4 regions of the Limnospira sp. PMC 1279.21 genome follow, and region 3 is predicted to be linked to each of the others. Evidence: riboswitches for the same ligand, from Rfam matches in the RefSeq annotation. Region 3 holds a riboswitch; each other region holds the start of a gene.
The links. A riboswitch is a leader RNA that binds a small molecule or an ion and turns the genes downstream of it on or off. The one in region 3 is predicted to bind cobalamin.

Region 1 (5,381 bases), on a different contig from region 3:
CCAAAGCGGATAATCCCCTCTGGACGGATTATCCCCTGCCAAATGGAATCTAGCCAAGAGGGTAGAGTTTCGGCGGTCCAGTCTGCGGTGGTGACTTCACCAGATACCAACCCGGTCGCCGCGAGTTCTTCCGCAAAGCCTTCAATACTAGAGAAAGCCGGATGAGCCCATTGATCCAACAGTTGCCGCATGACTACCTTTTCCCAGGCGTTCAAGGGTTTTTGGCGCGAGTCTCGTTGATTCCAGTCCGCCACCACCAGCACCCCACCGGGTTTTAACACCCGCATCATCTCCCGCGCATATTGGGCTTTATCCGGCATATGGGGTCCGGCTTCAATAGACCAAACCACGTCAAAACTGGCATCGGGGAAAGATAATGCCAAGGCATCATCTACCTGAAACCGCGCATTGAGGTCGGTTGGGGTGAGTTCCTGGGCGCGTTTGACTTGCCCTGGAGAGATAGTAATACCTGTGACGGCAAAGCCATAATCTCGCGCTAGAATGCGACTACTGCCACCGATACCACAACCGACATCCAAAACTGTTGTGCCGGTCTGAAGGCGGTCTAATCCCCCCCAACGGACCATTTCATGCACAAAGTCTTCTTTAGCTTTCAGGAAGTCTTTGGGTTGTGGCGGTGAACCATAGTGACCGAGGTGGATATGTTCCCCCCAGTAAAATTCCAGGATGCCGTCATTAGTCCAATCATCATAGGAGTTGGCAACAGAATCGGCGGATTGATATTTGCGAGGGGAAAGCAGGTAAAGTGTTAATCCTACCACAATTGCTAATAACAGCAGACTAATGGTGATTAAAAAAAGGTTGAACATGGTATAATTGTGTTATAATCTAGGATGGCGTGAACTAAAGCCACTAGGTTTCTGGGTTAAGGTTGGCGCACTCGATAAATGCTATGACAATCTAAGCACGTTTGCCTCACTTTTGTAAATGACTCGATCGCATTAATTGGATTTGGTGAATTATTAACCATAGTTTTCAGGGTTTCAAGATTAGCTTGAAAGTTGGCAATCAGTCGAGAAAAGTCATCGGGTTCTGACCAAATTAATGGCTTGGCTCCCCAGCCCTCTGCGTCAGTCATAGCGGTTCCATGTGGGAAAACTTCGGGCATATATTCAGCTAGGGATAATAAGCTATTAATGTGGGTTAGAGTTTGATTAGCAAAAGGAGCCTCTTTTTCTAAAATCGCTTCCAGAGAACGATAATGGGCTGACAATGCTTTCATGTATTGGCGACGATAGGCGATCGCTAAATCCCTGTCTACGGCTGACAAAGAAGTATTTGGGCTGACATTGAGGGCATTATTGTTGGTTGTATCCGTCAAATAATGGGGATAAACTTTCATCAAAAACCCTCCGCCAATAACCAGTAATACAGCAATTACCAGAGTACAAATAAAGCGGATAAATTTAGTCATTAAGCTAGTCTGGAATGAGAAACTTATGGAGTTTTGTGGGCGGGGTAATAAATTATGGTTTTTCATGTCTTTGGGAGAGCGATCGCCAAATTACCAACCAACCATTTCGGAGTCGATTTATAACTTGAATTTTCCCCTTTTTAGGCGCTTTTTCAGCTTTACCCAGCGCCTCCTGTTTGACAAAAGGATGGACAGAAGCGGGAATTTTTCCAGAGCGATCCAGATAATATTTTAGCATCGTATTTATGCCATCATAAGTTGTTAATAATTGAAGGGGCGATGATATTTTCGCCCCCAAATTAGCGAGCAAGAGAATTTTCAGAAGCCATATAAATTATGGTTTCCGAGGGAATATGATTGGCGACTTGAATCCGAGCAGCCATCATCCGCAGGCTGGAATTCTTCCCAGTGTTTGCAGATTTGCTCGTAGCACTTATGCGGAGTAATTGGCAAATTTTTTAGGTAGAAGAATGTCACCTGATTCAATGACTCCAACAGAAACACTAATTCTGTGGTGGGGTTGTAGGTATCGACAGCTTCCAAAATGTGAGCATTCATAAAATGATGACGCAGAATCACTGTGTCAGGCGCAGCCAGCCACGCATTCAGAAAAGCGGCGAGACGCGATCTAGGTACATAGTGAACCTTAAAAACCTCCCCCGCCATTCCTACTGTTGGCGTATTGGTGCTACAAATCACTGCACCCCGTTCACCATTGAGATACCCCACCCAGGCGTTATAGCCTAGAGACAATAGATTTGTAGCAATAAAATCTTGCTGCCAATTCATCGGCGGATTGGGCGGTTCCTTGGTCGGGCTATCTGTTCCATTCATAAGAAATCCCAGGTGGTTTGCACAGACTCCCCCGTTAGGAAACGGGGGATTTAGACATCAGTTATTTTTCAGTCAAATTAGCTTCCTGGCGCAGAATTTTCGCCGCCTCCACCATATTTTTTAGGGAAGGAATCACCTCTTCCCAACCCCTTGTTTTCAAGCCACAATCGGGATTAACCCAAATCTGTTGTACAGGTAAATTGGCGACCCCGGTTTTTAACTGTTGCACCATCTGTTCTGTGCTGGGAACTGCTGGGCTGTGAACATCGTAAACGCCGTTCCCCACTTGATGTTTGTAGCCCGCATCAGTAATTTCAAACAGGGTTTCGTTATTGCTGCGGCTATTTTCAATGGACAACACATCCGCATCCAACCGCTCAATATGCCCAATAATATCCCCAAATTCCGAGTAACACATATGGGTATGGATTTGGGTTTCCGGTTTGGCTATAGCCGCAGACAGACGGAAAGCATCCACCGCCCAGGATAGATACTCATCCCAACGTTCTGGCTTCAGAGGCAGCCCTTCCCGCAAGGCAGGTTCATCAATTTGTACCATCTTCGCCCCCGCGGCTTCTAAGTCGGCTACTTCATCCCGCAAGGCTAAGGCAATCTGCATGGCTTGTTTACTGCGCGGAATATCGGTGCGGGTAAATGACCAGTTAATCATGGTGACCGGACCGGTTAGCATCCCTTTGACAATTTTATCGGTCAGGGATTGGGCTACCTTGAACTCTCGAACTGTCATGGGTCCGGTGCGGGCGACATCTCCATAAATAATCGGGGGACGCACGCAACGGCTGCCGTAACTTTGCACCCAACCATGTTCAGTAAAGGCAAAGCCTGATAACTGTTGCCCGAAAAATTCCACCATGTCGGTGCGCTCAAATTCCCCATGCACTAATACATCGAGTCCGGCTTCTTCTTGGAATTGGATGCACTTGGCAATTTCGGCATCGATCGCCGCTTCATATTCGGCTTGGGTAATGTCACCCCGTTTCAGTTTCACCCGCAGTTGCCGCACTTCGGAGGTTTGGGGGAAAGACCCGATGGTGGTGGTGGGGAATGGGGGCAAAACGGGCTGGCGTTCTTGACGTTGTTCATAAGGCAAAGTCCGCTCTAAATCCTGGGAGGTCAGATTTTGCAGGCGTTCTTTTACCCCCTGATTAACTGGGCTAAATTCCTGGAAGGTTTGCCATTGCCGGAGGATGACTTCCAGATACTTGTCAGGTTCTTGGGTTCCATAGGAGCGATCGGCCCAATCAGCCAGCAGTGTGATTTCTACTAACTTCTGTTCAGCAAAGCTCAAAACGGACCGCAAGGGTTCGGGGAGTTTGGTTTCTCGCTGGGCATCGTATGGCACAAATTGCAGGGAAGCAGACGGCTGAATCCGCAGGTTAGGGGTGACACGGGAAATGGCTTCCAGGGTTGACAAAACGGAGTCCGGGCGAATTTTCCATACATTGCGGGCATCGACAATTCCCGCCCCCAACTCTTTATCGTCGGGGAAACCATACTGTTGCAGTAACTCTAGGTTACGCCCACGGGTGAAGTCTAAACTAATGCCAGCGACGGGTAATTCCATCACCCAGGGGTAATTGTCTCCCAAGTCATCAAAGTAGGTGACCAGGTGAATGGGTAAGCCGACTTGGCTGAGAGATTGATAAGTTGATTGATAGAGTTGTTTAAAGTTGGCAGCATCTCCGAAGACTAAAGCAGGTTCATGGATTTGGACTTCAGCGACACCCATTTTTTGGAGTTCCTGGAGAAGCAGGAGATAGCGATCGCCTAGTTGTTTTCCCGCTTGGTCTTGATTCATCTCCAAACGACTCAGCCGCAGCAAAGTCACCGGACCCAAAACAATGGGAACAGCGCGATCGCCTAATAAGGTTTGAGCGCGATGCACGGTTTGCAGGAAATCGCTAAAGTCGGCTGGCTGTAATGTTTCGGGAATTTCTGGGACGAGGTAGTGATAGTTGGTGTCGAACCATTTGGTCATTTCCAGGGCGGCAATGCCATCCTTACCCCGCGCCATGGCAAAATAACGGTCGAGTCCGCTAAAGGATGCAAACCGTTCGGGAATGATGCCTAAGCGGATGCTCCAGTCTAAAACGTGATCGTAGAGGCTCATGTCGCCAATACCAATGCGATCGATGCCTGCTTGTCGTTGAGTTTCCCAGTTTTTGAACTCAACTTCATTCCGAGTCTGGATGAGGGTTTCTGCGTCCGATTTACCCCGCCAAAAGGCTTCTAATGCCTTTTTTAACTCGCGACTTTTACCAATACGAGGATAGCCGATAGTCGCGGTTTCCAGACGGGTTTGAGTGTATGTTTCCAAGGTCATAAATTGTCGCGTCCTAACGCTGAAAATAGTCATAGAAATCTAGTCCATCCCCGCGACAAACCAGCGGAGTGAACAATTCAAAGCAGCAGAATATCTGCCCAATTGAGTTAAGCAATACTCAGACCAGACTGATTCAAGTCACCGTTAGCATGAGTGACCATCTGCCAGTCAATGTCTACATAAGGCTAGTTTTCTCAAAATGGCAATTTCAAATCAGGGCGCTACCCATGCAACGCCAGGGGAGTCGTCCTAAAAAATGAAGGCAATATTAATTGTGAAAAAGCTAAACGAACCATCATCCGTACCTCGCAGACGAAAAATAACAGTTTGGTGCATCTCCAGAGGAGACAGTTCGGCGGGCATTCTGACTTAGAGAGTTGTGTCTCTCCTCACAGCTGCGGGACAGCGCCGGATTTACGCCGGACTTTCCCCCTTACGTCTGATGGCTGCTCCCCATCAGAACCGACAATATTTAAGCATGATAACACACAAAGCGGAGATTTGACGAAATCATGGCAAAGTTACTGTAAACTGGGGGAACAACGATAGATGTCAGCAACCCGGTTTCTAGGGCTTAGGGTTTCACCAAGCGGCCAAGCCGCCCAAAGTCCATGGGAGAGCCACGGCACGAGAGCATGATTTAATCACAAATTCGGTTAATATTTTAGGGCAATACGGTATAATAAGCGAGAAGGGTTGAGGATAAACCTATTGCCAGATATGTCAAACCCAAGGAAGCGGCCCAAATCCTTCGAGTCCATGAAAGAA
Region 2 (5,381 bases), on a different contig from region 3:
GCCAATGGCTGCAGTTCTTTCAATGCCAATTCGGGTAAGTTCCCCCCCTAATTTATTATGCCATTGTAACAGAAGTAACTCACTCTCAACTGTGACTGTATTAGCCACTAGACGACCTCCCGATCGCAATTTTTCCCAACAGGTTTCTAATAGACCTGGGGTGGTAATACCACCACCAATAAAAATGGCATCAGGGGAAGGTAAATTAATTAATGATTCGGGTGCTTTTCCGGCTATTATTTTCAGGTCTGGAGTCCCTAAAGCTGTGGCATTATCAGCAATATATTCTAAGCGTCTGGGATGCTGTTCTATGGCGATACTTTGACAACGGCGATCGCTTCTCATCCACTCAATACCAATGGACCCACAACCTGCACCGACATCCCATAAAAGTTGTCCCGGTAGGGGAGATAATCGACTGAGAGTAATCGCTCGGACCTCCTGTTTAGTTAACTGTCCGTCGTGGTGGTAGGCGCTGTCAGGAAGTCCCGGGAAACTAGGGGAAAAGTTAACGGGATTAGAACTAATACACTCTACGGCGATCGCATTTAAATCAGCCACTTCGTCAACATCCCAAGAGGAAGCGATACCCGAAATTTGTCTCTCTTTTTTGCCTCCCAAATGTTCCAACACCACGATTAAACTATCACCAAATCCTTGATGTGTTAGGAGTTCAGCCACGGCGGCGGGAGTGCGACGATTAGCACTTAAAATTAACAGACGCGCACCCCCATAAATTACCCGATTTAATAAAGCCAGGGGACGACCACATAAACTCAGGGTTTCTACATCGGTTACAGACCAACCCAAACGACTACAAATTAGGCTAAATGTAGAGGGAGAAGGAATTATAGTAATTTCCTCAAGGGGTAGGCGACGGGTAAGGGTAACGCCAATACCATACCACATCGGATCGCCACTAGCTAAAACACAGACGGGTTGACCACGGCGGCGGATAATTTCTGCGATCGACTCATCCAGAGGAGAAGTCCAGAGGAGTTTTTCTCGTTTATCCTCCGGGGGTAACATTGCTAAATGACGTTGACCACCGACAACTACTGAAGCCATAGATAAAAGCGATCGCGCCGTGGCGCTTAACCCTTCTAACCCATCTTCCCCAATTCCTACAATTGATAACCATTTGTGGGAAAAATCCCTGCTGACCATGATTTATAGTTAAAATACCAGTATTCATGATATAGTATTTGGGCTTGTCGTTGGGAAAGTTCGGTGAGATTCCGACACTGTGCCGCAACTGTAATACAATTTTCTGAGTCAGAATGCCAACTACAAGTTATTGATGAGTTGTCAAAATCAGCTAATTTTGCGGCTCATTCTCTGCGTCGCATGGAGAAACAAATCACCATGAATTGGTTAGTTAAAGCAAATGTTTGTCCGGGTCTATTTTATGGAACCCACGCCCAGGATGGTTTTTTAATCCGCATTCGGACTCCGGGCGGATTAATTAATAGTAAACAGGGTAAATTATTGGGTGATTTATTAACGGAGTGGGGAGGGACGCTACAAGTAACTAATCGCGCTAATTTACAAATTCGGGGAGTGCAAAAACCACCAACTAGCGCCGTTTTTGAGATGCTGCAAAAATTAAATTTAGCTGCTCAAAATCCCCACATAGACCACCTACGCAATATTATGGGTAGTCCGACGGCGGGAATTGATAGCCAGGAGTTAATTGATACTCGTCCCCTGATTAAAGCCCTGGATAATCTGATTCAAAATCACCCGTTAATTGGCGAACTTAGTCCTAAGTTTAGCATCGGAGTTGATGGGGGGGGGACTGTGGGAATTGGTATCCGTTCTCCGGTGGCTTGGGAACATCGATATAATCAGATTCAGCTTAATGCGATCTCGGTAGATGATGGGAATAATAGCATTAATTTTCAGTTGGCGATCGCCGGAGATAAAAAGCTATATAATACCCAACTTGTCATCACGCCAGAACAATGTTTATCTGTAGTCGCTACCCTTATTAATGTCTATGGGGAGTATGTCCGAAACAACCCCTTAGATACCGGGAAAAAGCCTCGGATGAAACAGCTAATTGACCATCTAGGATTAGATACATATATCCAGCAAGTCAACAGCCAACTAACCCAGCCCTTGCCGATATTGTCCGCTGAACCTACCCCCAGCCAACCCTATCATCATTTAGGAATTTATCCCCAAAAAAACGCCGAATTGTGTTATATTGGGATATCATTACACCTAGGACAAATTAATGCACAACAATGGTTAGGATTAGTCGAACTTTCAGAAACCTTTGGTAATGCCGAGTTAAGATTAACCCCTTGGCAAACAATTATAATGCCAGATATTCCCCATCAACAAATCAGCCAATTATTGCCGAAACTATCTTTATTAGGCTTCGCGGAAATTGAGTCAAATCAAGTGGCGATCGCTGCTTGTGGTGGTAAGCCTGGCTGTGCCGCATCACTTACCCACACTCAAACTCACGCTTCCCAATTAGCAGAATATCTCCACCAGCGATTAAATTTAGATACTCCTATTAATATTCATGTAACTGGTTGCCCTAAATTTTGCGCTCAACCCAGTCCCGCAGAAATCACCCTTTTAGGGCATACAATTAATCAAAATGGGAAAACTATCGAAGGCTACCAAGTGTATCTTGGGGATGGTGAACAATCCTTAAAACAAAAAATTTTTGAGGGAGTATTTACCGAAATACCCGAATTTTTAGCCAATTTTTTGACCCAAAATCGCCCACTTAATTAATCACTAATTACCTGCAAATTTGCTGATGATAGACTACCTGCGTGACGGCAACCAAATATATCAGAAATCCTTTGGAATAATTCGGGATGAAACCAACTTTCAAGGTTTATCAGATGATTTATCTCATGTAGCAGTTAGGTTAATTCATGCCTGCGGAATGACGGATATTGTCGGAGATTTACAAGCCTCAGAAAATGCCGTTAAAGTCGGACGGGAGGCACTACAACAGGGAAAAGCCATCTTTTGTGATGCCATGATGGTGGCTAGGGGAATTACTAAAAAACGCTTACCTAAAAATAACCCGATTATTTGTACCCTAAATCATCCAGATGTCCCTAATATCGCTCGCCAGATTAATAATACTCGGTCGGCGGCAGCATTGGAGTTATGGGGGGATAATTTACAAGGCGCAGTGGTAGCCATTGGTAATGCACCGACTGCCCTCTTTCACCTGCTGGAAATGTTGGATGATGGTTTAGTGAAACCTGCACTGATTTTAGGGTTTCCGGTCGGCTTTGTCGGCGCGGCAGAGTCGAAACTTGAATTGGCATCTAATAGCCGTGGTATTCCATTTATGACACTCCATGGGCGGCGCGGTGGGAGTGCGATCGCAGCGGCGGCAGTAAATGCGTTAGCAAAGGAAAATGAATTATGACTAAATTAGGGCGACTTTATGGGTTGGGAATTGGTCCGGGAGATCCGGAATTACTAACTTTAAAAGCACATCGTATTTTAACAACTGTTCCCGTCATTGCCTATCCCAGTTTGGAAAATGGCAAGGTTTTAGCTAGGGCGATCGTCGCCGATTTTATCTCCCCTGATCAGATCGAAATTCCTATCCCCCTACCCTTTAGTGTGCAGCGATCGTCACAGCCTTATTATGATATCGGGGCGGAAAAAATTGCCGAACATCTCAGCCAGGGGAAAGATGTGGCGGTTTTGTGTCTGGGAGATCCGATGCTTTATGGTACGTTTATGTACATTTTTAATCGCTTATCAGGGCGGTTTTCAATTGAGGTCATACCTGGGATTTCTTCAGTGATGGCTAGTGCGGCTATGTTGGGAGTACCGATAACTTATCGCAATGATGTCTTTACCATTCTTCCGGCTACATTAGAGGCGGATATATTACGCGATCGCCTCTCGGTAGCTGATGCAGCCGCCATTATGAAATTAGGTCGGCATTTTGCTAAAGTTTATCAAATTTTGGCAGATTTAGGACTACTACAAAGGGCTTTATATATCGAACGCGCTACTTGGAAAAATCAGGCAATTATCCCCATTACAGAAGTTGACCATAACTCAGTTACCTACTGGTCATTAATTTTAGTACCTAGTCATAACCTGCCCAAATAACCCCGAATTAACCCTTAATTCCCCCTAAGTTATGAACCAACCAGCCATTATTGTTTTAACCGAAAATAGTCTTGATGTGGCTAAGAACATCCAAAAAGCCCTAGGTAATGGGATTATCTATGGTTCCCCAAAACGCACCCAGTCGGCTGATTTAACCTATGATAATTTTGGGGATACCGTGCGGGAACTCTTCCAAACAGGAACCCCCATTATTGGCATTTGTGCGGCGGGGATTTTAATTCGCACTTTAGCACCATTATTAATCAATAAATGGCAGGAACCTCCCGTTTTAGCTGTGGCTGAAGATGGTAGCGCCGTCGTGCCACTTTTAGGGGGTTTACAAGGGGTTAATGATTTGGCGCGTAAAATTGCCCAATTCTTGCAGGTTTCTCCAGCTATTACCACCACAGGAGAAATTAGATTTAAAACGGCTTTATTATCTCCCCCCAAGGGTTATCAATTGATTAATCCTGATGATGCCAAAACCTTTATTTCCGATTTGTTGGCGGGAGAACAAGTTAAATTGCTCGGAGATGCACCCTGGTTACAAAATAGTAAATTGCCCTTTGATGAACAGGGAAAATTGACTATTGAAATCGTAGATAAAGCAGATATAGACACTCTTCAGCCTAGGGGCGATCGCTTAATTTATCAGTTAGAGAGTTCACCAGAAATCACCGGTAAATTAGCCATAATTGGCACCGGACCCGGAAGCCATGATTGGCTATCTCCCCAAGTTCGCGAGGTCTTAGAAAATGCTAGTGATTGGGTAGGTTATAAAACCTATTTAGACCTAGTTGAATTTTTAAGAAAACCCGAAATTATCCGCCATGAATCTGATAATAGGGTAGAATTAAATAGGGCGGAGACTGCCTTAAATTTAGCCGCTAAAGGGCGTTCAGTGGTGCTAATTTCTTCCGGCGATCCAGGCATTTACGCCATGGCTTCAGCGGTATTTGAAGTATTAGAAACCAAAGCCAAACCAGAATGGGAGGCGATCGCTATCCAGGTCTGTCCAGGTATTTCCGCCATGCAAGCCGCCGCCGCCAGAGTTGGCGCACCATTAGGACACGATTTCTGCGTCATTTCCCTATCAGATATTCTCAAACCCTGGGATGTCATTATCAACCGCATTGAATTAGCCGCCAAAGCCGATTTAGCCATGGCATTTTATAACCCTGTTTCTCAACAAAGAACCTGGCAACTTGACCAAGCAAAACAGATATTATTAAAGTGGAGGTCTCCCCAAACTCCCATTATCTTAGCCCGAA
Region 3 (5,381 bases):
CCCCATTGAGGCTAACAGGAATGCCAGATTGAAAGCCAATTTCTAAATATTCTGGCTGGTCAGGAGTATCAGCGATCGCTTTAGTCATCCCATAGACATCCTCTGGGGGTTCAACCCAGGGGTCTTCCAGAGGTCCAGCTTCGATCGCCATACCAAGCAAGTTGCGATCGAGACTGTAGGGGGAAGACTTTTTAACGGGGAAGGAAATGCCAAATTTTTCCCCATAAGCGATCGTCTCTTCCCGACTCATACCCCATTCCCTAGCCGGAGCTAAAATCTTAATATTAGGGTTGAGAGCGCCGATAGAGACATCAAAGCGGACCTGATCATTGCCTTTTCCCGTGCAACCGTGAGCGATCGCATCTGCTCCGTATTTTTCGGCAACTTCCACCAAAACCTGAGCAATCAAAGGACGTGCTAAAGCCGTAGCCAGGGGGTAGCGGTTCTCATACAAAGCATTAGCTTGAATAGCCGGAAAAGCAAACTCCTGTACAAATCGCTGTTGTACATCAATCACTAAAGACTCACTCGCGCCAGAGTCGAGGGCCTTTTGTTTCACTGGTCCTAGTTCATCACCTTGTCCCAAGTCAACCGCCACAGTAATTACTTCAGCTACCCCAAACTCATTTTTGAGATAAGGAATACAGACAGAGGTATCTACACCACCAGAGTAGGCAAGTACAGCTTTTTCAGCGCGACCCATAATCTACCAAAGCTCCTAGATCAACAAACATTTCATTATCACCCCAATCGCCACCATTGAAAAGTAAGGCTGTAACAATTAGGTTATAGTTGCAGAGCATCGCCAACTGTCCCAGAAAATATATGTTTTTTAGCGTTGTTATCCCTACCTATAACCGTTTGCCGATTTTACAGAAGTGTCTGAGAGCATTGGAAAATCAAACCTATAGCGCCGCCGTGACTGGCTATGAGGTGGTGTTAGTCGATGATGGTTCCACTGATGGGACTGTGGAATGGTTGGGAACTAACACCCTCGAATTTCCCCATCTTCGCATCTACCAGCAAGACCACCAGGGACCAGCGGCGGCGCGAAATTTGGGAGTTGAACAGGCGAGGGGAGATCTGATTGTTTTTATCGATAGTGATTTGGTGGTAACTGATAGCTTTCTTGCCGCTCACGCTACCGCCTTAATTGCCAACTCTCAAAAAAGCGATCGCATCTTTACCTATGGTCGAGTTGTGAATACCTGCAATTTTGAAAATCCCACCACAGAACCCTATAAAATCACCGATTTTTCTGCCGCTTATTTTGCCACCGGAAATGTGGCGATCGCCCGCCATTGGCTAATCGAAGCCGGATTATTTGACCCTAAATTTCAGCTTTATGGTTGGGAAGACCTGGAACTAGGAGTTAGGCTAAAAAAATTAGGCTTAAAATTAATCAAATGCCCCGCCGCCGTCGGATATCATTGGCATCCCCCCTTTAACTTAGACCAAATACCCGCCCTAATTGAAAAAGAAAAACAAAGAGGCAGAATGGGGGTAGTTTTCTATCAAAAACATCCTACCTGGTCAGTCAAAATGATGATTCAAATGACCATTTTGCATCGGATACTCTGGGGCATTTTATCCCTAAGAGGTCAACTCAATGAAAGGACCATGGCGCATTTTTTACAGTGGTTAATTAATCGTGGTCAGCCTCAATTAGCCTTAGAAATTTCTCGGATTTTTTTAAATTGGTATAACGTCCAAGCCGTCCAACAATATTGGGCCAGGCGAGAGCAAACTTAATTAAATATTTGCCAGCTTGGTTCACTGTTGACCTACACATGATACAATAGCGCCAACTATAGGTTCTAGTGGGGAACAGCCACTAGGAGTAATGGGGAAAGTTCGGTGTAAATCCGGCGCTGTCCCGCAACTGTAATCAGATTTCCGGCTAATTTGTCCACCCCATCTGTGAGTCAGGATGCCCGCCTATAGTTATTTCTCACTCACAAATCTGCGAGGTACAGATGAGCAAAAATCATCGAATGATACACCTAATCGCCATGATTGGGTTAACATTTTATTTGGTAATAGGTGCAGCCACTCCAGCTCAAGCAATGCACATTATGGAAGGTTTTTTACCTATTACCTGGGCAATTTTTTGGTGGGTGTTAATCATCCCTTTCTGGGTTATTGGTTTTCAAAAACTCACCAAAATTACCCGAAACAACCCCGAACTAAAGCTATTAATTGCCCTAGCAGGAGCCTTTACGTTTGTCCTGTCAGCTCTAAAAATCCCCTCAGTTACAGGGAGTTGTTCTCACCCCACCGGAACCGGATTAGGAGTGGTTTTATTCGGACCGTCAGTGATGACAGTTTTAGGCAGTTTAGTCCTACTTTTCCAAGCCGTATTACTCGCTCACGGCGGTTTAACTACCTTGGGAGCTAATGTATTTTCTATGGCGATTGTCGGCCCTTGGGTTGCCTATGGCATTTATCAACTATTCTGCCAATTTAACCAACAAAAGTTAGGTATTTTCTTCGCAGCAGCCTTGGGAAGTTTAGCCACTTATTTAATTACCTCCATACAGTTAGCCGTAGCTTTTCCGGCTGCTTCTGGGGGGGTTATGGCTTCCTTTATCAAATTTGCGGGGATTTTTGCAGTCACTCAAATTCCCCTATCAATTAGTGAGGGACTATTAACGCTGGTAGTTTGGAATTGGTTAGAGTCCTACGCCTCAGAAGAACTGCAAACCTTGAAAATTGGGAAAGCTAATAGCTAAGTAAAATCATGACACCAACTTCTGATAAACCTGTAAAAAATGGCAATTTGTGGATGATTTTAGCCGTCGTTATTTTATCCGTAACGCCGCTAATTTTTATCCGAGGAGACTATGAGGGAGCCGATGAACAAGCCGAAAATCTCATCGGCGAAATTCAACCCAATTATCAACCCTGGTTTGAACCTATCTTAGAAGTTCCCAGTGGCGAAATTGAGAGCCTGTTATTTGTTTCTCAAGCTGCTATTGGTGCGGGTATCGTCGGCTATGTGATTGGCTTATATAAAGGCCGTAAACAAGGCAAAAATCGCTCATCCTAAATGTACCATCAAATTGATGCGATCGCCTATACCAATCGGTTAAGGTATTTACCCTCAGAACATAAGTTAGCCTTTGCCGCCATCCTGTTTTGTCTCAGTTTGGCGGCTCCCCCCCTCCTGCAAATATTGATCACCATTTGGGTGACAATTTGGGTCGTGATTTACGCTAAAATTCCCCTAGGAATTTATCTGAAATTGCAAGCCATCCCCTTCAGTTTTTGGTTAACTAGCATTCCCGCCTTACTATTGGGGGTGGTTAATTCAGCTAATATTGAATTAATTAAAACTGATATTATCTGGGAATTTAACCTAGGTAATATCTTGATATATTTCAGTAATCAAGGAATGCAACAAGCTGGTTTTCTACTAACTCGCTCCCTAGTTTTAAGCTCCTGTATGTATTTTCTTTTACTCACTACCCCCTTCGTCGAAATCATTAGAATTTTCCGTAAGATTGGCTGTCCCAGTTTAATCACAGAACTATTAATGTTAATGTATCGGTTTATTTTTATGTTAACTGAAACCGCTAGTCAATTATTAATCGCTCAACAGGTTCGTATCGGTTATGGTGACTGGAAAACTACAATCCGCAGTTTAGGAATTGTCACCAGTCAACTACTCCAACAAACCCTAGAAAATTATCGACAAATTTGTTTAGGATTAACCGCGCGGGGGTTTAACGGAGAGTTGCGGGTTTGGTCGGTTTCTCGCCATCAATCCAACCCTCGATATACCTGGGAAGGATGTTGTGGTTGTCTACTATTATTGGTGATTATTGGATGGTTGTATGTCATCGGAATTTGAGTTACTAGAATTTGATAATGTTCAGTATACTTACCCCGGTAGTCAGCAGCCAACTCTGGAAAATATCACTTGTCAATTTGGTAGATATCAGCGTTATGCTGTCATTGGACGTAATGGCTGCGGAAAAACTACCTTATTTCGATTAGCTAATGGGTTATATCGTCCTCAGTCCGGGGTGATTAGTTGGCGAGGTCAACCGCTACAATATAAACGGCGATGGTTGAATCAATTGCGCCAAAAGGTGGGTTTAGTGTTCCCAAATCCTGAACAGCAGTTAGTAGCAACTACCGTGTCAGAAGATATTTCCTATGGCTTGTGTAATTTGGGTTTATCTACCTCAGAAATTGCTCAACGGGTGCGCCAAATTTTGGCTGAATTTGATTTAGTGGGTTTGGCGGATTTCCCGATTAATTATCTGAGTTTGGGGCAGAAAAAAAGGGTGTCAATTGCTGATATAATGGTGTTGCAGCCACAACTCTTGTTTTTGGATGAACCTACGGCTTATCTTGACTCCTATCAAGTTACTAATTTTCACTGCTTATTAAATCAGATTCAACAGCGAGGAACTACTGTGGTTATCGCTACTCATAATTTGGATTTTGTCGAAGCCTGGGCGGATTGGGTTTTGGTACTTGATAGGGGAAAACTGGCTTTTCAAGGTACACCAGAAGCCGTTTTTAGTCAAAGTCAACAACTCCAAGATTTAGGTTTGGGGGTTCCTTTAGTGGGGGATTTAATTAATTGGTTACAAGCTGAGAATATGGCTTTATCTCAACCACAGTTAAATCAGATTCAGCAACAGATACGCGATCGCTATTGGCGGTCAAATTCTTAAAATTTGGTTAAAATTGGGCAGGTAGTGGTAATCCCCTTTGATCATGGTTTAATAATGCTTCTACCGCTTGACAATTGAGGGGACGGAAGAAAAAATAACCCTGTCCATATTTACACTTAAAATTCTGTAAATGGTGGAGTTGTTCGGCAGTTTCAATACCTTCGGCGATCGCATCCATCTTCAGACTTTCAGCCAAAGCCACAATGACCCGGACAATTTCCCGCTTATCCTCACCTTCGGGAATTTGACTAACAAATGAGCGGTCAATTTTGAGGATATCTACTGGGAATTTATGCAGATAACCCAACGAACAGTAACCTGTACCAAAGTCATCAATACAAATTTTGATTTGTTGTTGTTTGAGTTGTTGTAAAGTGGCGATCGCTAATTCCGGGTCATTCATAATCGCCGTTTCTGTAATCTCTAATTTTAACTCCGAACCCGCCACCCCCGTCTCAACTAAAATCTTGCTAATGCGCCGACTTAAATCATTAGTAAATTGCTGAGAAGACAGGTTAACACTCATCATCAAATTAGAATAAACCGCAAATTTCTCTTTCCATTCGCTTAACTGAAAACAAGCCTGTCGCAATACCCATTCCCCAATATCAACAATTAAACCCGCTTCCTCAGCTATGGGGATAAACTCAGCCGGGGATATCAAACCCTCTTGGGGGTGGTCCCAACGCAATA
Region 4 (5,381 bases), on a different contig from region 3:
ATATAACGCTGGCGTATAAACTCGGAAAGTTCATCATACTTACCCATTAATTGTCCAATCTGACATCCCCAAGTCTTAAAAATGCCAGAAATTTTAGGATTTGTTGAATCTCCAGCAAACAGGAGGACGACAATAATATCTTTATAAACTTCAGACAGAGTTTGTTTCCTTAACAGTAATTTCTGGCTGGAAACGTTGAGTTTTTGGTTTGATAATATTCCTGATATGGGTAACACCTGAAAACGATAACAAAATTGAGTGTTGTTCCAAATATACTCTAATTCTCCATCGGGGAACAATAAATCAAACTCTTGATTTAAACGTTGTAGTTTTTCACCTCCAAAATCTGCTAAGATCAGAAGGTGTTTGAGGAATAAATTAGCAGAGAGCTTTGATATTTCTAAAGTGGTAAATATATCTAGGGGATTTTCTAATTCCAAGGCTAGAATTGAGAGAAACTGCTGTTGGGTTTCAATCAGCACCGGGATAATACTCTGTTCGAGTTGTTGTTGAACCAAAAACTTTGGCTAGAATAAAGATGCTGACTGATGCAATTCCTCAATTGTTCGTTTTTGAACCATAGATGATTAAACAGTTTTTCTGTCAGAATTTGCGAACCATTGATCAAATGTGGGTATCCAAAGGTAAACCTATCATGACTTAGAGAGTGAACTAGATGGGGAATACCTGGGGGACGCAATATGGTATTAGGAGGAGAAGGTGGGATGGAGACGAGACGGAAAGTAGCGTAAAGTGTGGTTGTATTGGGGCTATTTTGGCGACGCTGTGAATTTTACTACTGTTTAAATAAGGACGATCGCATTATTAAAATCACCAAAATTGATAAGATTTCTACCTGTTTAACGCCATGGTTTCTGACTGCAAAGAAGTGGCTATTTGTTCTTGATTAAGACTACGACCAATAAACACCAGTTGAGTTTGGCGAGGTTCGTCGGTTTTCCAGGGGCGATCGAAGAAGGTATCAAATCGGTTTCCGACTCCTTGAACTACCATCCGCATGGGTTTATTTGCTACGGCTATAAAACCTTTGATGCGGTAGATTTCCCACTGCTGGGCGATCGCCTTTAGTTGATTGACTAAACTGGCGGAGTCCCTGACTGGATCTAAGACTAAATGCACAGCATTGATATCATCATCGTGTTCGTGTTCCTCTTCCTGGTCATGGTGACTTGGGCGACTGTCCAGATGGTCTTCTACCGCTGCATTAAAGCCTAATAATATGTCAGCGGAAATTTTACCTTGCTGACAGGAAACCGTCTGCACTCCTGGGGTTAACTCCTGTTTTAGCCATTGCTGAACCCGCTGCTGAGACTCTTCATCAATGCGATCGCCTTTCGTCAAAAGTACCAAATCAGCACAAGCTAACTGGTCTTCAAATAACTCCTCGATTGGTGTTTCATGTTCCAAAGTTTCATCCGCTTGACGCTGCTTTTCTAAAGCCTCTAAATCTCCCACCAGTTGACCATTGGCTAGGGCTTCACTATCAACTACCGTAATCACACCATCTACCGTCGCTTTGGTGCGAATTTCCGGCCATCGGAAGGCTTGAACCAGTGGCTTTGGTAAAGCCAAACCAGAGGTTTCTATTAATATCGAATCAATCGCATCTTGGCGTTTAAGTAGTTCTTGCATAGTCGGCAAAAACTCTTCCTGGACGGTGCAACACAGACAACCATTCGCTAATTCGATGATATTAGTTTCCGTTTCTTCTTCGTCACAAACTTGGCAAGATTTGAGGATTTCGCCATCAATACCTACTTCGCCAAATTCATTGACTAATACCGCGATCCGACGACCTTGGTTATTTTGCAGTAAATGGCGGATCAGGGTGGTTTTTCCAGCCCCTAAAAATCCGGTGATAATGGTTACAGGAATTTTATGCACGGTTTTTTGACTCCTCCGAAATTATAGCGATTTGCTATCTATAAATGTTGAGATTTTCCTAGAGTTTAGATGGGCGATCGCTATGATATTTAGATTGTGAAAATACTAAATCAACCATCATCCATACCTCGCAGATGAATCAACAATAGGTTACTTATCGGCGGGCATTCTGACTGAGAGACTAACAGAGTCCCATCACAGTCGCGGGACAGCGCCGGACTTACACCGGACTTTCCCCCTTTCCTCTAAAGGCTGATTTCCCTTAGAACCGATATCGCGAATATCTTATCACAGGTTGGGCGAATTCGGGGAAAAACCAAAAAAGTCCCTGCTTATTTCTAAACAGGGACGGTTTGTTATTAGTGAATAGGGAGAGATAGGTAAATTTGATGACTTAGACTAAGTTAGTGAAAATCAAAGCCCCAATAGCGCCACTAACGGCGATCGCCATCAGTAAATTTGTAAAAAACCTGCCGTATTCTGCATTATAACCAAGGGCTTTGTCTTCCTGACCACCTGTGAAGAATAAAGACCAGGCTTGGTTAGCTGTAATTACTTCTGAGGTACTGTTAAAGTCCGGTCGAAAGATTACAGGTCTGATTAAGTATTTGTTAGGAAAGTTAAAATCTGTTTTCATACAAGTCTCCGAAATGCTACTGAATTATAGGTTGACAAAATCTGGGTTTTACAGGCTAGTTAACCAGCCAATTACACCATGTCCGGTTAATGCTTCTAAGGCTAGGGCGGATATAAACCCGATCATAGCTAGTCGTCCGTTGAGTTTCTCTGCGTATTTGTTGAAACCGAATTGTTGCGCTTCCTCTACATATACTTGGGGTTCGATCGCGTAAACATTTGCGCGTCCACCTTCTTCCATAATTTGTCCACGAACCATAGTATTTTTGCCTCTCTGACTTCTTGTAAACAAATGTAACACACTGCAAACAAATATTGCAAGGGGTTGACAAAATTAATTTTTGTAGTATAATTTTGTGCTTTTTCCAAACAAGGGGGTTTATTAAAAATTTATTAACAATGGGATTTTTACTTAGTTACATGGTATTAATTAAAATTAATTCTCAATTAGCTCAACAGAGAGCCAATAGATTATGGACAATGATAACTACTGTGCCGATGTATCCGTGAACGGCTTTGATGGTGGCTCAAGCTGGTCAGGATTTACTTACCTCAAAGACAACACTGGTCATGCTCGCACCATAAGTGAATCACCAGAATCATTGGTTGTAGTGGGCGAATCATCAATTCCGGGAACCTTTGCTTTGTCCGAGGCGAAGGTAGGCGATCGCTTATATATAGTTGCTCTCAATTGTGCCGGAGGCAATACCCGTCTAATGGGGATGGGGTTAATGCCAGGTGTAGAATTAAATGTCATTAGTTCCACAACCAGTGGATCAGTGATTATCGCCCTAGGCGACCATCGCTTAGGACTGGGGGCAGATATGGCTGAGAATATTCAGGTCGCCACAGAAAACCTCACCCAGTCGAAAAGGAAACTCTCATCAATGAATAAGACTAATGTTGTGCAGTTGCGCCATGCGGCGATCGGTTCTCGGTTGCGGGTGGTTGGTTATGACCCCGCCGCCCGTAGCTACAAACGGAAATTATTAGCCATGGGATTAACTCCAGGGGTGGAATTTACAGTCAAACGCCACGCACCTTTAGGAGACCCAACCCAAATTGAGGTCAGGGGATTTAACCTGAGTTTACGCAAAGACGAAGCAGATGCCCTCCAGGTGGCATTGATCAACCCATCCTAAAGGAGGAACAAAATTGTGAGTCAGTCTATGGAACTGAACCGCCAAACCGATAATAAGGCTGCGATGTCCTGTATTGCTTTGGTGGGAAACCCTAACTGTGGGAAAACGACCCTATTTAATGCTTTAACTGGTAGTAATCAGCGGGTAGGTAACTGGCCCGGAGTTACCGTAGAAAGGAAAGAGGGAAGCTATCGTTATCAAAACCAGGCCATCAAGGTGATTGACCTGCCAGGGGTTTACTCTCTGGACGTGGAAGATGCCAGCACTGGATTAGATGAACAGGTAGCGCGAGACTATTTACTATCGGGTGAAGCCACCTTAATTATCAATATCGTAGATGCGTCCAACCTAGAGCGAAATCTGTATCTAACCACCCAACTGCTGGAAATGGGTTTGCCGATCGCGATCGCCCTGAATATGATAGATATAGCCCAGCAGCGGCAAATTACCATTGATGCCCAACAATTAGGCGATCGCTTAGGCTGTCCGGTAATTCCCATGAGTGCTAGTTCTGGGCGAGGGGTAGAACAACTGCGGGAAATTGTCCGAGATGCCATACTTATGGCAGACCGCCCCCAAGCTAAAGTCGCCTATCCAGCCCTTATCGAAGCCGCCCTCAATGAAATTACCGAATCTATAGCCCAACAATATAACTACTTACCCCCAGACTATCGTTGGCAAAGTCTCAGTTTATTGCAATATGACGATCGCCAAAGTTTGGTTAATCAAGATGTCGTTAAGCAAATTGCCACCCACCGCCACCGCATACACCAAACCCTGGGAGAAGATATCGACTTATTGATTGCTGATGCGCGCTATAGCTGGATTCATCAGATGTTACAGGGTATCACACAGCGATCGGACCTAGTACAACAGCACGTTTCCGATCACATTGATCAGGTAGTCCTCAGTCGCGCCTGGGGTATACCCATTTTTTTGGTAGTCATGTACCTGATGTTCCTGATTTCCATTAACTTTGGCGGCGCATTTATCGACTTTTTTGAGATCGCCTTTGGTACCGTATTTGTAGATGGCATGGCTCATGGCCTTGAGCAAATTAACGCCCCCGGTTGGTTAATCGGTACTCTAGCCGAAGGAGTTGGCGGCGGTATCCAAACCACTGCTACATTTATCCCCCAAATTGGCTTAATGTTTATCTGTCTAGCCATCTTAGAAGACTCTGGCTATCTCGCCCGCGCCGCCTTTGTTATGGATCGGTTTATGCGGTTTATGGGGCTTCCGGGTAAGTCTTTTGTGCCAATGATGGTCGGTTTTGGCTGCAATATTCCCGGTATTATGGCAACCCGGACTTTAGAAAATCCTCGCGATCGCCTAATGACCGTCTTAATGAATCCCTTTATGTCCTGTGGGGCGCGCCTGCCAGTTTATGCCCTGTTTGTAGCCGCATTTTTCCCCAGAAACGGACAAAATATCGTTTTCTTGCTTTACATCATCGGGATTTTAGCAGCCGTGTTCACCGGGTTAGTCATGAAGCATACCCTCTTACGCGGTCAATCTGCACCCTTTGTCATGGAATTACCCCCCTATCATATTCCCACCGCCAAAGGTGTATTAATCCGCGCTTGGGAAAGGTTAAAAGCCTTTATCACCCGCGCCGGGAAAATGATTGTTATTGTCGTGTTAATTCTGGGTTTATTAAATTCTGTCGGCACTGATGGTTCTTTCGGGAAACAGGAT

Region 1: linked by a shared signal. The riboswitch ahead of metE (5-methyltetrahydropteroyltriglutamate--homocysteine S-methyltransferase) and the one ahead of P5683_RS17360 (energy-coupling factor ABC transporter permease) in region 3 are both predicted to bind cobalamin.
Region 2: linked by a shared signal. The riboswitch ahead of cobG (precorrin-3B synthase) and the one ahead of P5683_RS17360 (energy-coupling factor ABC transporter permease) in region 3 are both predicted to bind cobalamin.
Region 4: linked by a shared signal. The riboswitch ahead of cobW (cobalamin biosynthesis protein CobW) and the one ahead of P5683_RS17360 (energy-coupling factor ABC transporter permease) in region 3 are both predicted to bind cobalamin.

What each region holds. Positions count from the first base shown of each region.
Region 1 covers NZ_JARPLU010000219.1:980-6,360, forward strand. The annotation lists gene P5683_RS21755 (methyltransferase domain-containing protein) at 1-830, opposite strand, end outside; gene P5683_RS21760 (cytochrome c) at 887-1,435, opposite strand; gene P5683_RS21765 (hypothetical protein) at 1,488-1,673, opposite strand; gene P5683_RS21770 (hypothetical protein) at 1,754-2,269, opposite strand; gene metE (5-methyltetrahydropteroyltriglutamate--homocysteine S-methyltransferase) at 2,331-4,613, opposite strand; cobalamin riboswitch at 4,950-5,095, opposite strand; partial or broken gene P5683_RS21780 (IS607 family transposase) at 5,324-5,381, shown strand, end outside.
Region 2 covers NZ_JARPLU010000053.1:22,830-28,210, forward strand. The annotation lists gene cbiE (precorrin-6y C5,15-methyltransferase (decarboxylating) subunit CbiE) at 1-1,167, opposite strand, end outside; cobalamin riboswitch at 1,183-1,307, shown strand; gene cobG (precorrin-3B synthase) at 1,306-2,754, shown strand; gene P5683_RS10495 (precorrin-8X methylmutase) at 2,780-3,409, shown strand; gene cobI (precorrin-2 C(20)-methyltransferase) at 3,406-4,110, shown strand; gene cobJ (precorrin-3B C(17)-methyltransferase) at 4,142-5,381, shown strand, end outside.
Region 3 covers NZ_JARPLU010000125.1:592-5,972, forward strand. The annotation lists gene P5683_RS17350 (argininosuccinate synthase) at 1-703, opposite strand, end outside; gene P5683_RS17355 (glycosyltransferase family 2 protein) at 826-1,752, shown strand; cobalamin riboswitch at 1,796-1,957, shown strand; gene P5683_RS17360 (energy-coupling factor ABC transporter permease) at 1,977-2,732, shown strand; gene P5683_RS17365 (energy-coupling factor ABC transporter substrate-binding protein) at 2,741-3,049, shown strand; gene cbiQ (cobalt ECF transporter T component CbiQ) at 3,050-3,853, shown strand; gene P5683_RS17375 (energy-coupling factor ABC transporter ATP-binding protein) at 3,837-4,688, shown strand; gene P5683_RS17380 (EAL domain-containing protein) at 4,696-5,381, opposite strand, start outside.
Region 4 covers NZ_JARPLU010000052.1:4,478-9,858, reverse strand. The annotation lists gene P5683_RS10250 (DpnII family type II restriction endonuclease) at 1-518, opposite strand, end outside; gene cobW (cobalamin biosynthesis protein CobW) at 853-1,905, opposite strand; cobalamin riboswitch at 2,047-2,193, opposite strand; gene P5683_RS10240 (hypothetical protein) at 2,300-2,542, opposite strand; gene P5683_RS10235 (chlorophyll a/b-binding protein) at 2,591-2,800, opposite strand; gene P5683_RS10230 (FeoA family protein) at 3,015-3,683, shown strand; gene feoB (Fe(2+) transporter permease subunit FeoB) at 3,711-5,381, shown strand, end outside.